One region of the Paenibacillus sp. 01T47 genome, then DNA from elsewhere that is predicted to be linked to it. Evidence: riboswitches for the same ligand, from Rfam matches in the RefSeq annotation. Region 1 holds a riboswitch; the other holds the start of a gene.
The links. A riboswitch is a leader RNA that binds a small molecule or an ion and turns the genes downstream of it on or off. The one in region 1 is predicted to bind cyclic di-AMP.

Region 1 (5,508 bases):
TGATATAAATAAAAATCACGCCATGCCAGCTGCCGTACCCATGATTCAGACCCCGGGAGCCCTTGGGTCATTTCGTAGGCTTGGCGGGCGGAGATGGCGCCCGTATTAAGGAAACGTGCAAGCTGGCTTGTATGATCATCGGCATAGGCGTCCCTGCTCTCCGAATAAGAGGCAAGGCGTTCTCGTACGAACCGTTCCAGCTTGGATAATCCTTTGGACGATCCTTGCACGTTTGTGCCGCCTAGGGCGCATGAAACGGATTCGGGCAAAGCGAAGGACTGCGCAACCTTGGCATTAATTTCGCTTAAGGTAGCAAGCTCATGAATCGTCGTTTCACTCATTGGGCTATAGCACTCCAGCATAAAGCTGCTCCACTTGCGATAAAAGGGTGTGAAAACCTTGTATGGATCCATTTTTCGAGCAAATGCCGGGAAAGCATCTAGATCAGCAAGAGGTGAATCGGCAATAGACATCCAGCGGCGGCCAAGGCTGCGTGTGATTAGCCCAAGCTGCTCATCTCGCTGCCGTGAGTAAGGCGTATAGTCTGTATGAACAATAACCTCATCAATAGGATGCGCATGCAGCAGAGCTTCGGTGATCGCAGCAGGATTACCATAAAGCACATGCAGTTCCTTTCCTGCATTAGAATAGTTGTGCAGAAGCGAGGCGGCTTGCGCCATGAAATTCCGGCCGCTATGACTAGTTAAACGGCCATCTCCTGTAATAACGGGATCTATGATTAGCAAATGAATGCCTTGTTTCTCTTTTTTCTTCAAATAATCAAAAGCGCGCAAATCTGCAATACGCAAATCCTTGCGGTGAATAAACAAATACATCAGTGATAGCTCCTTCCATAAGCGCAACATTGAACGGCCGCATTCCAGCTGGAATGAAACAGCAAAGCCGCAAGTCATTTGTCGTCAGAGGACAAAAAACTGCGGCTTTGCTAGATGAGTCTACCCGTTCAACCCTCAAGAAGAGGGATTAGGCTGCTCTATTTTACGTCAACGTTGGCTTGGTATGAATCAGCATCCATGATACGACGAGCAGTTACATATCGTCCCTCATAGTACTCGGAGTTAAGTTTGTCAGTTACAACGCCTCTGCTCGAGGATGAATGTACAAACTTGCCATCTCCAATGTAAATGCCAACATGGGATATGGCGCTATTATTGCCGCCAACTGTGTCGAAGAACACAAGATCTCCCGCAATGAGGTCAGCCTTAGCGACCTTTGTACCTTCTTTTGCTTGCGAACCAGAAGTACGTGAAAGCTCAATGCCCATTTTCTCGAACACATAGCTCGTGAAGCCGGAGCAATCAAAACCTTTCGACGACGTTCCGCCGCTTTTGTACGGAGTGCCAATAAGATCATTAACAATTCCGTTCAATTTTGAGTCAGCGAAAGCGCTTCCCGCTTGAAAAGCGAGCACGAGAACGAGACCCAGGATTAATGCGGTAATCTTCTTCAATTGTGAAACTCCTTCCAATGCCGACGAGGTTAGCTGTGGGGTTCGGTTGAAGGCTCCCTATGATTCCTCGGGCGTTTGAAAAAAACTCAAACGTCGGAATCAATTCACCCAAAGTGGTTCCCCCGTATCCCAATAGGGAATTAGGCAGTTTTTTTATTGCTTTGAGAAATATTCGATTATTTTCAATGATCTCCTGCCTTTAGTGGCAATTTCTAATAATTCTCATGTAACCTTTTGACAATTTGCTTCGTTAAACCGTTCTTTCTGTAATATAAACACGCCATAGTAGTGCTTTCTAACTAAATACATGGAGTCAATTTCATTAATTATGTGGATGTTGTGTAAAATATACCGATTTGTCCTTTAGGCGCTATATCGCAAGGACTAGCTTAAAGTGCCGTAAACGGCGGTATTTCACCATTTTGCTCCTCATAAATTAGAAAAATCTCATCTATATCACTCGTGAATAAGCGTAGATTCAGACAGCCTAGCTGCTGCTCCAGATAGAGCGGCAGAAATAGACAAAGGAGGCTGTTCATGAGAACAGCCCCTTTGGGCAATCGAAAAAAAGATTTATTTTGCAGTAACGATTTTTTCAGAAATGAGCTGTGGATCGTTGTTTTTTTGCTGCATCCAAAACTGTACCTTGTATTTTCCAGCATTTTTAAAATCGTAGGAAACGAGCTTGGAACTGAACCAAAAGGTGTCTTTTTCGACGAACTCTTTAAAATCATCATCATCCTGGCTGCGGCTGTCGATTGTCGTTTCCTTATCATTAGGATCAACGATGGTCACTTTGAACTCTGAAATCGCCATATTCAAATTATCGATTTGCGCTTGCACTAAAAATTTCTGAACACTGCCTTTATCAACCTGTCCGAACATAGCTCGCTTCTCGTTCATTAGAAACATATGCACATTGGGCTTCTGAATAATGAGCTTCTTGTCATTGCTCTTCCATTGGACGAAGGCTTGAAGGCTGTCACTTAAAGAACGAATGCTAATATAAACCTTATCGTCCACAACGACAGCATCGTCAGTGGATTGCTTATTATTATAAAGGAGCGTTACCTTTTGAAATAGTTTGTCTGCTGCAACCAATGAACCGCCCGATAAGAGCAATACCATGGATATAATAACTAGTTTTTTACGCATCATTTGTGAATATCCCCCATTTTTGATTTTCTTTCAGTTATTTATACAGAACTGCCATCATTTAGTTGCGGTTAGTTGTAAAAAAAACCTCCACACCACAGCAAAGCGTGGAATGAAGGTTTATTTTTGCTTCAGCATCCAGAGGACGCTGAAGGCTTTTTTGGTTTGCTACATTCTTTTCGTTTCCAAAAAGTCATATTGCGCGGCAATCGTCCAAACCTTCATCAGTGTTTGAATGAGATAATAGCCTTGATGCAGAATGAGTGCAATCAGCCCGGCCCAAAGCATGGAGAGACTTGTCACCACAAGCCCAGCAGCCGCTCCAATCCCCCACATGATGAGCGACACAGCTGCATAGGTAAGGAAATTTCGGAGAGCGTGCCATAAGGAACGGAATATGCTTCCTCCTGATGCAGCGCTGAATTGCATGGCTAGAAACAGCAGATGCAGTACTGTGCCCCATAGGAGCCATAGAAGGGCGCTAGGCAGCACCATTTGCAGCAGCTCTGGAATAGAGCCGCTCTCTAGAAGCGCATCCAGTGAGCGCGGCAGCACATACCAAGCAGGAGCCACAGATAAAATAACCTCGATCCAGTAAAGCAGAACTACAGGCTTCCAAGCTTTGCGAATACCTTCTAGAAATCGTGTCCCTCCATTCGATCTGGACTGATTTAACGAATAGAATAGACCGGCATTGAATAAGGGAGTGATCAGCATTCGGGCAACAAGGAGACCGCCAAGCGTCCAGACGTAAGGATTAATGAGATCGGTCTTGAACAGCTGGAATTGTGCTTCGGTCATGAATAGCTGAACGGCTGCTTCTGAAGGAGCGGAGCTTGGATATCGACGCAGCAGTGGAGCTACGACCGAATCAATGAAGCGGTAAAGGAAGAACCCCCAGATCAGCTGATAAAGAAATAATAAAACAACAATGTAAAAATGTTTTACCGCTAACCGCCAGCCTTGCTTCAAATGTATTTTCATCGTTTATCGCTCCTTGAACGCAATTACTTACCAGCTCAGCGACCCGAGCAGTCCTTCAATTAGTTGGACAACGCCGAGGCTCCATCTTGTGCGTTTATCCTCTGGCAGCTGAGCCTGCATGTAGTTGTTAATGAGCTTATTATCAAGCACATTGCTGTTGTTTGGGTCAACGACTGCCCATTCAAGCGGAGCGGAATGCAGCTGTTTATATTGCATATGGGATTCCTGAGTATCCCAAAGCTTTGTTATTTTGGTGCCGTCAGTAAACTTCATCAACACTTTAATCTCGCCATTGCTGCCGCCGTTTTTCTTAACGAGTACAACAGATTCATACATCTCAGCACCATCTTGGGTGACTGGGCGTACATGAATCGATTCGATCGAAAAGTCGGCCATTTTGTTGCCGTAGACATATTGGCTGAAATAATCATTCCATTTCGTTTTTGTTACCTGTTCGACAACACGCTGGAAGTCTGCTGTCGATGGATGCTTGAACTTATACTTTTGGAAATAGGTTCGCAATATTTTTTGCATCGTTCTGGAGCCGACCTGATTCTCGATGCCAATGAGCACCAGCTTTGCCCTCAAATATACATTCTCGGCATATTGCGAGTGGCTGGCGTATGACCAAGATTGCTGCTTGAGCGGAGCGGGGTTGGTCATATAGCTCGCTTCCATGCGTAAATTCGGCTCCAAGCCGTATGCCGTCTCCATTACTTTATCCTCGGCATAGGACGTAAACCCCTCGTCCAGCCATGCCTCCTCAAATTCATTAGAGGCGACCATTCCGTACCAATATTGATGGCCAATCTCATGCACGACCGTACGTTCAAGATCGTAGCCTGGGTTATCATTTTCTGCAGCGAAAGCGGTTATGAGTGTTGGATACTCCATGCCACCAGCTCCGTTCGCTCCTTTGGGCGGAACGACGATCGACAGCGTACTGTAAGGATATTCTCCATACCACTTGGCGTAGCTTGAGAGTGCGGATTTGGCTGCATGCATGTAGCGGTCCTTAAGGTCAGCATGCGCAGGATCAAGATACAGCTTAATGCGTACACCGGGAATGCCGGTATCTGAATAAGCAGTCTCTTCATATACGAAGTCTGGCGAGGCCGACCAAGCAAAATCATGAATATCATCAGCATAAAACTGGTAAATCTTTGTTGCTTCCTTGATCTCGATAGGCTTTGTTTGGAAGCCCGTTGCAGCGACGGTGTAGTTCTCAGGCACATTAATCCGAACGCTGTATATGCCGAAGTCGCTGTAGAACTCAGAATTGCCATGATACTGATGGACATTCCAGCCCTCAGCTGTACGTCCGCGCATGCCGGCTGTCTCATATACAGCGAGCTTTGGAAACCACTGCCCAGCCATCACGAAGTTGCCGGAATAGCCCATTCTTGCGAATACCTCTGGGAGCTTCACCTCGTAGCTCATTCGCAGCGTTACGGAGGTGCCGGGAGCGATAGGCTCCGGCAAGCGGATTTTGGCCAAAGTAAAATCATTGGCATTGCCATCGTCAGGTTGTACATATTGAAGACGTGGCAGAAGGCTCTCACCGTTCAGCGTTTCTAGCGTAAGCAGGTTCATATAGCCTTGGCTATTGGTTGTTGCTTTGTCCTGACGCAGCTTGCCGCCGGATTCTTTCATAAACGTGGTTTTGCCCGATTGAAAGGCGTTCGGGTACAGATGGAAATAGAGCTCGGACACTGTTTTTTTGCCAGGGTTAGTCCAAGTTACGGTTTGCTCACCGTTCAGCTGCTTTGCATCATTCGTTAAATGCACGTTGATATGGTACTCAACGACACGTTTGCTCAGCTCTTGCGGTTTAGGTGTGATGACCGTATTCGGCTCCTGCACGGCAGGCGGCTTGACCGACTTTTGGGCAGGCGCTA
Region 2 (5,508 bases), on a different contig from region 1:
ACCATAATAGTCAACCAGGAATATTCCCCGGATAGCTGAATTCACAAGTATTTGACTAGTTAGTACGGTCATATTACTCTGTAATAGAATACAACAGCTTCGACAATTTGGAAACTAATTTCCGACACTATTCGACATGAAAATCATTTTTTGTGTCGAAAATATGAACAAAGGAGATGAGAGACGATGAAAAAACAGCTGACCGAAGAGAAAGTTTTTAAGGATCCTGTTCATCATTATATATATGTACAAGACCAAACGATTTGGGATCTGATCAATACAAAAGAGTTTCAAAGACTGCGCCGGATACGACAGCTAGGAACCTCCTATTTGACCTTCCATGGAGCAGAGCACAGCCGGTTTTCACATTCACTTGGCGTATATGAAATTACTCGAAAAATTATTTCTCAGTTTGAACGAAACAGCTATCCTGACTGGCCAGTCGAAGAAAAGCTAGTCTCGCTTTGTGCTGCTTTATTGCATGATGTTGGTCATGGTCCGTTCTCGCACTCCTTGGAAGAAGTATTCGACACGGATCACGAAGAGTGGACATGTAACATCATTTTGGGAGATACAGAAATCAATCGTGTGCTAAGTGCTGTATCGGAGCAGTTTCCTGCTCAGGTCGCTGCAGTCATACAAAAAAAATATCCACAGCCGATTGTTGTTAGTTTGATTTCAAGCCAAATGGATGCTGATCGGATGGATTATTTGCTCCGAGACGCGTATTTTACAGGTGTAAACTATGGAACATTTGATTTAGAACGCATTTTGCGCGTATTGCGTCCTTATAAAGGGCAAATTGTAGTTAAAGAGAGCGGTATGCATGCAGTCGAGCATTATTTGATGTCTCGTTATCAAATGTATTGGCAAATTTACTTCCATCCGGTGACCAGAAGCTCGGAAATTATTCTACGTCAAATATTTCGTAGAGCACAGGAGCTTTACGTGGGTGGCTACTCCTTTCAGTGGATGCCTAAGCAGCTGAAATGCTTGCTTCAGAACACGATGACGGTGCACGACTATCTGAAGCTGGATGAAGCGCTCGTTCAGACCGCTTTCGCAGAGTGGGCGGAGGAGCATGATTCTATTTTAAACGATCTATGTGAACGATTTCTGAACAGGCATTTATATAAGTACATTACGCTTGAAAACCCAGATGAAGAGCTGCTAAATGAGATTAGCGAATGTTTCTCTTCTATAGGAATGAATCCGGATTATCATATGGAAATTGATTTTCCATTTGACTTGCCATATGACGTATATCGACCAGATAAAAAAGAAGGAGAAAAGAAAGAAAAAGCGCCGATTTTGTTGTTAGATGGTTTGGAAGATATAAGCGAAATATCCTCTAAATCCGACATTGTTCGTTCTATTACTGGCCTGCATCAAGGACAATATCATCTTTATTATCCAGAAGAGCCGCTCAAAAAAAATATTCATCGATTGCCGGAATCACTTCGTAAGCTTTTCAAACTCGATTGAAGGAGCATAACATCAACATGACATTACTTTTTGATACACATACCCATTTAGATTCGGAAAAATTTGATGAGGATCGCGACGAGGTCATCCAGCGTGCGAAGGATGCAGGCGTGCATATGCTTGTCAATATTGGTTTTAACCGTGAAACAATCCCTACAACCATGGCGCTTGCCGAGAAATATGATTTTATATACGCAGCAGTTGGTTGGCACCCAGTTGACAGTATAGATATGCTTCCAGAGGATTTGGAATGGATTGAACGTCTATGCGCGCATGAGAAGGTTGTCGCCATTGGAGAGATTGGACTCGATTATCACTGGGATACTTCTCCAAAAGAGGTACAACAAAGGGTTTTTCGTGAGCAAATTCGTCTTGCTCGTAAGGTGGGCAAGCCAATTGTTATTCATAATCGGGATGCTCATGAGGACATTATTCGTATTCTTCAGGAAGAGAATGCAGCAGAGGTTGGCGGTGTCATGCATTGCTTCTCCGGCAGCTGGGAAACGGCTAAACAATGTCTTGATATGAACTTCTATATATCATTTGGAGGACCCGTTACTTTCAAAAATGCAAGGGTGCCAAAAGAGGTGCTTAAGCAGGTTCCAATCGACCGGATTTTGATTGAAACCGATGCTCCATATTTAACTCCACACCCGTTCAGAGGGAAGCGAAATGAGTCCTCTTACGTCTCTTTAGTTGCAGAGACAGCAGCCGAATTATTGGGCAAAACGGTAGAAGAAATAGGTGTAATTACGACTGAAAACGGTCGAAGATGTTTTGGTATTGTCTAAAAACGAGAGAAATAGTGAGAAATAGAGACCTTTATCGCGTAAAAACTAATTTTTATAGCGATAATCGCTTATTTTTTCCTGCTTTATCCTGCTTTTTCGCTTAAATCGTCTTTTATCGTATCTTTACAATTGACCTCGTATGAAGGTATGATTCATCTCAGAGCAATAAAATTTTGTATTGGATTTCCAGTTTACGCTTAATCTCCATTCGGAGAGCGGGGGAACCATGTACGGTTTTTAATTCCGTATTTTGAATTCTTCAGGGGTGAATTTCGAAGCCATTGCCATGAGCATTGTGTAACGAATAGGGCGACTCTCTTGTCCGAATCCGTCAGCTAACCTCGCAAGCGTTATAGAGAGTGATCAACCTCGTGCATCCATTTTTCTGTATCCCAGTGAATCATTTAACCGGGAAGCCACGAAACAGATCCTCTGTCGACGGCTTCTTTTTATTTTCGAATAATCGGGAATTTGTCGACATAGGGATAAAAGATGGGGGTGGGAGGATCGATAGCAGTACTGGATTGCGTGCTCGCACGCCAATATACTATAGTCGCGTCAGTTGTATCATGCGTAACACTTGGCGGCGGGGCTATGAAGGAGGACCGATGAAGTGGGAATACTCCAGGTTAAGGACACCCATGGGAAACGATCATCCAGCATGTCTTTCGCATTGCGATGGAAGCGTGAAAACTTGCGTTTGATTCTTTTGAGTGCTACTATCTCAATCGCTATGACTTTCATGTTTTTGGTGTTGTTGTACGGAACGGCTGTCAAAAGCGTCTCCGTAGTAGTGAACGGACAAGAAACCGTTGTGGAAACGAAGCAATGGGTCCTGCAACGCCTACTGGATGAACAAGCTATCGCAATTGGACCACATGATGAGGTGTCCATACCGCTTAATGCGGCAATAAAGGACGGAGATCGTATAGAGGTGACTCATGCGATACCGGTAATTGTGAAGGCTGATGGCAAGACCTCTACTGTATATACGACAGAGAGAACAGTGCAGGCAGCGATCGAGGAATTACATATTCCAGTTCGTGGTCAAGATAAAGTAATACCTCCGCTTCATACCGTTTTGGACAACGAATTGACTGTAACCGTCGTTCGCGTAGATAAGAAGGTAGCTGAGACAGAGCGTGCAATGCCATTCTCTATTGTGAAGAAGAACGATCCGACGCTGGAAGCGGGCAAGCAGAAGCTTGTTCAACCCGGCAAGGAAGGTCTGATCGTAGAGAGTATCGAGAAGCAGTACGAGGACGGAATCCTTATATCGAAGAAGATGGTCAGCAAGGTGGTTGAAACCGCTGCGGTTAATCAGGTTGTCGCCATCGGAACGAAGAAGGAAGAGCCTAAAGTATCTGTGCTCTCGAACAAGAGCCCGAGCTTTACTTCGCTTACGAAGAGCGGTGTAACGTTTAAGGCGAGAAAAGTACTTAAAAATGTCACGTTGACTGCTTATTCTGCAGACCTCTCTTCAACAGGAAAAGATGAAAGCCATCCGGAATACGGGATTACATCATCAGGCACTCGGGTGCAAGAGGGTCGGACGATAGCTGTTGATCCGAAGGTTATTCCCATCGGTTGGTGGGTTTATATTGAAGGAATCGGTTTCCGCCGCGCTGAGGATAAAGGAAGTGCGGTTAAAGGCAACAAAATCGACGTATACTTTGATAGTACAAAGATTGCGAACAAATTCGGCAGGAAAAAAGGCATCACCGTATATGTGCTGGGGCCGAATAAACCGACTGCAAGCTAATTGAGCGGTTACCATCATCTTATCGCAATAATCAATTAAATATGCCATCATAAGGAGAGGCACTGCCTCTTCTTTTTGCATGTCTAAGGGTCTAATACAGTTTATGTAGAAGGGGATGATCTTGGTGATCAAAGAGATCATTGTCGTTGAAGGCAAAGATGATACCGTTGCAATAAAAAGGGCGGTAGATGCAGATACCATAGAGACGAATGGTTCCGCTATCGGTGAGGATGTATTGAAGAGGATTGCGCTGGCCAATGAGCGTCGCGGCGTTATTATATTCACAGACCCTGATCATGCAGGAGAACGCATTCGCAAGATTGTTGCGCGTCATGCGCCAGGATGCAAGCATGCTTTTTTGCCGCAGGAGAAGGCTTTGTATAAAGGGGACATCGGCATCGAAAATGCGAGCCCCGAGGCTATTCGTGCGGCGCTCTCTGAGCTCCGAACAGAATCGGCAGATGAAGCGGGAGAAATTAGCTGGGAAGACTTAATGGATGCAGGTCTGATTGTACATCCTGATGCGTCTAATCGTCGCTTGGTTATAGGCAAGCTGCTCGGAATTGGTTATGCGAATGGCAAGCAGTTCTATAAGCGCTGTACAAGCTTTCGGATTTCCAAAGCAGAGTTTACGGAAGCTTTCCGTCAAATGGAAAAGGAACTGGAGGGATAGCTGAATGAGTCAAGAGCATAGTGAGCTTAGCAAGGAAGTAGTAAAGCCATCCGCGATAGAGGTGGCTACGCCCAAACGCACCAAAGAAATCATTGCGAAATACGGTTTTTCCTTCAAAAAGAGTTTGGGACAAAACTTTCTGATCGATCAAAATATATTAAATAACATCGTAGCGGCAGCTGAGCTTGATGAAACGAAGGGCGCGCTTGAAATCGGCCCTGGTATTGGCGCGCTCACACAGCGGCTTGCCAAAGCGGCTGGTAAGGTGACGGCTGTCGAAATCGACAATAGGCTCATTCCGATTTTGAAGGATGTGCTGGAGGGCGAGGAGCATACAACCGTCATTCATGGCGATGTGCTTAAGCTTGATTTGAAGAAGCTGTTCGAAGAGCAGTTTGCGGACGTAACAGGTGTAAGTGTTGTTGCCAACTTGCCTTATTATGTGACAACGCCAATTCTTATGAAGCTGCTTGAAGAGAAGCTGCCGCTTGAGCATATCGTCGTCATGATTCAGAAGGAAGTCGCGGAGCGGATGGCAGCGAAGCCAGGCGGCAAGGAATATGGCAGCCTCAGTGTAGCCGTTCAATATTACTGCGTGCCTAAGGTTGTCTGCATGGTGCCTCATACGGTGTTTATACCGCAGCCAAATGTAGATTCAGCCGTTATTAAGCTGTCATTGCGTGACAAGCCAGCTGTTGATGTACCCGATGAGGATCATTTCTTTAAAGTGGTGCAAGCCAGCTTTGCACAGCGACGGAAGACACTGGCGAATAATCTAACTGCATTCGTGGGCAAGG

Region 2: linked by a shared signal. The riboswitch ahead of AC1DOV_RS32525 (ubiquitin-like domain-containing protein) and the one ahead of AC1DOV_RS30990 (C40 family peptidase) in region 1 are both predicted to bind cyclic di-AMP.

Annotation. Positions count from the first base shown of each region.
Region 1 is NZ_JBFTPA010000026.1:39,180-44,687, reverse strand. Features, by position in the region: gene AC1DOV_RS30995 (FAD-binding domain-containing protein) at 1-836, opposite strand, end outside; gene AC1DOV_RS30990 (C40 family peptidase) at 995-1,471, opposite strand; cyclic di-AMP (ydaO/yuaA leader) riboswitch at 1,475-1,628, opposite strand; gene AC1DOV_RS30985 (hypothetical protein) at 1,861-2,010, opposite strand; gene AC1DOV_RS30980 (hypothetical protein) at 2,045-2,629, opposite strand; gene AC1DOV_RS30975 (hypothetical protein) at 2,795-3,610, opposite strand; gene AC1DOV_RS30970 (M1 family metallopeptidase) at 3,638-5,508, opposite strand, start outside.
Region 2 is NZ_JBFTPA010000033.1:9,168-14,675, forward strand. Features, by position in the region: gene AC1DOV_RS32515 (HD domain-containing protein) at 187-1,485, shown strand; gene AC1DOV_RS32520 (TatD family hydrolase) at 1,503-2,276, shown strand; cyclic di-AMP (ydaO/yuaA leader) riboswitch at 2,461-2,641, shown strand; gene AC1DOV_RS32525 (ubiquitin-like domain-containing protein) at 2,890-4,038, shown strand; gene rnmV (ribonuclease M5) at 4,163-4,711, shown strand; gene rsmA (16S rRNA (adenine(1518)-N(6)/adenine(1519)-N(6))-dimethyltransferase RsmA) at 4,716-5,508, shown strand, end outside.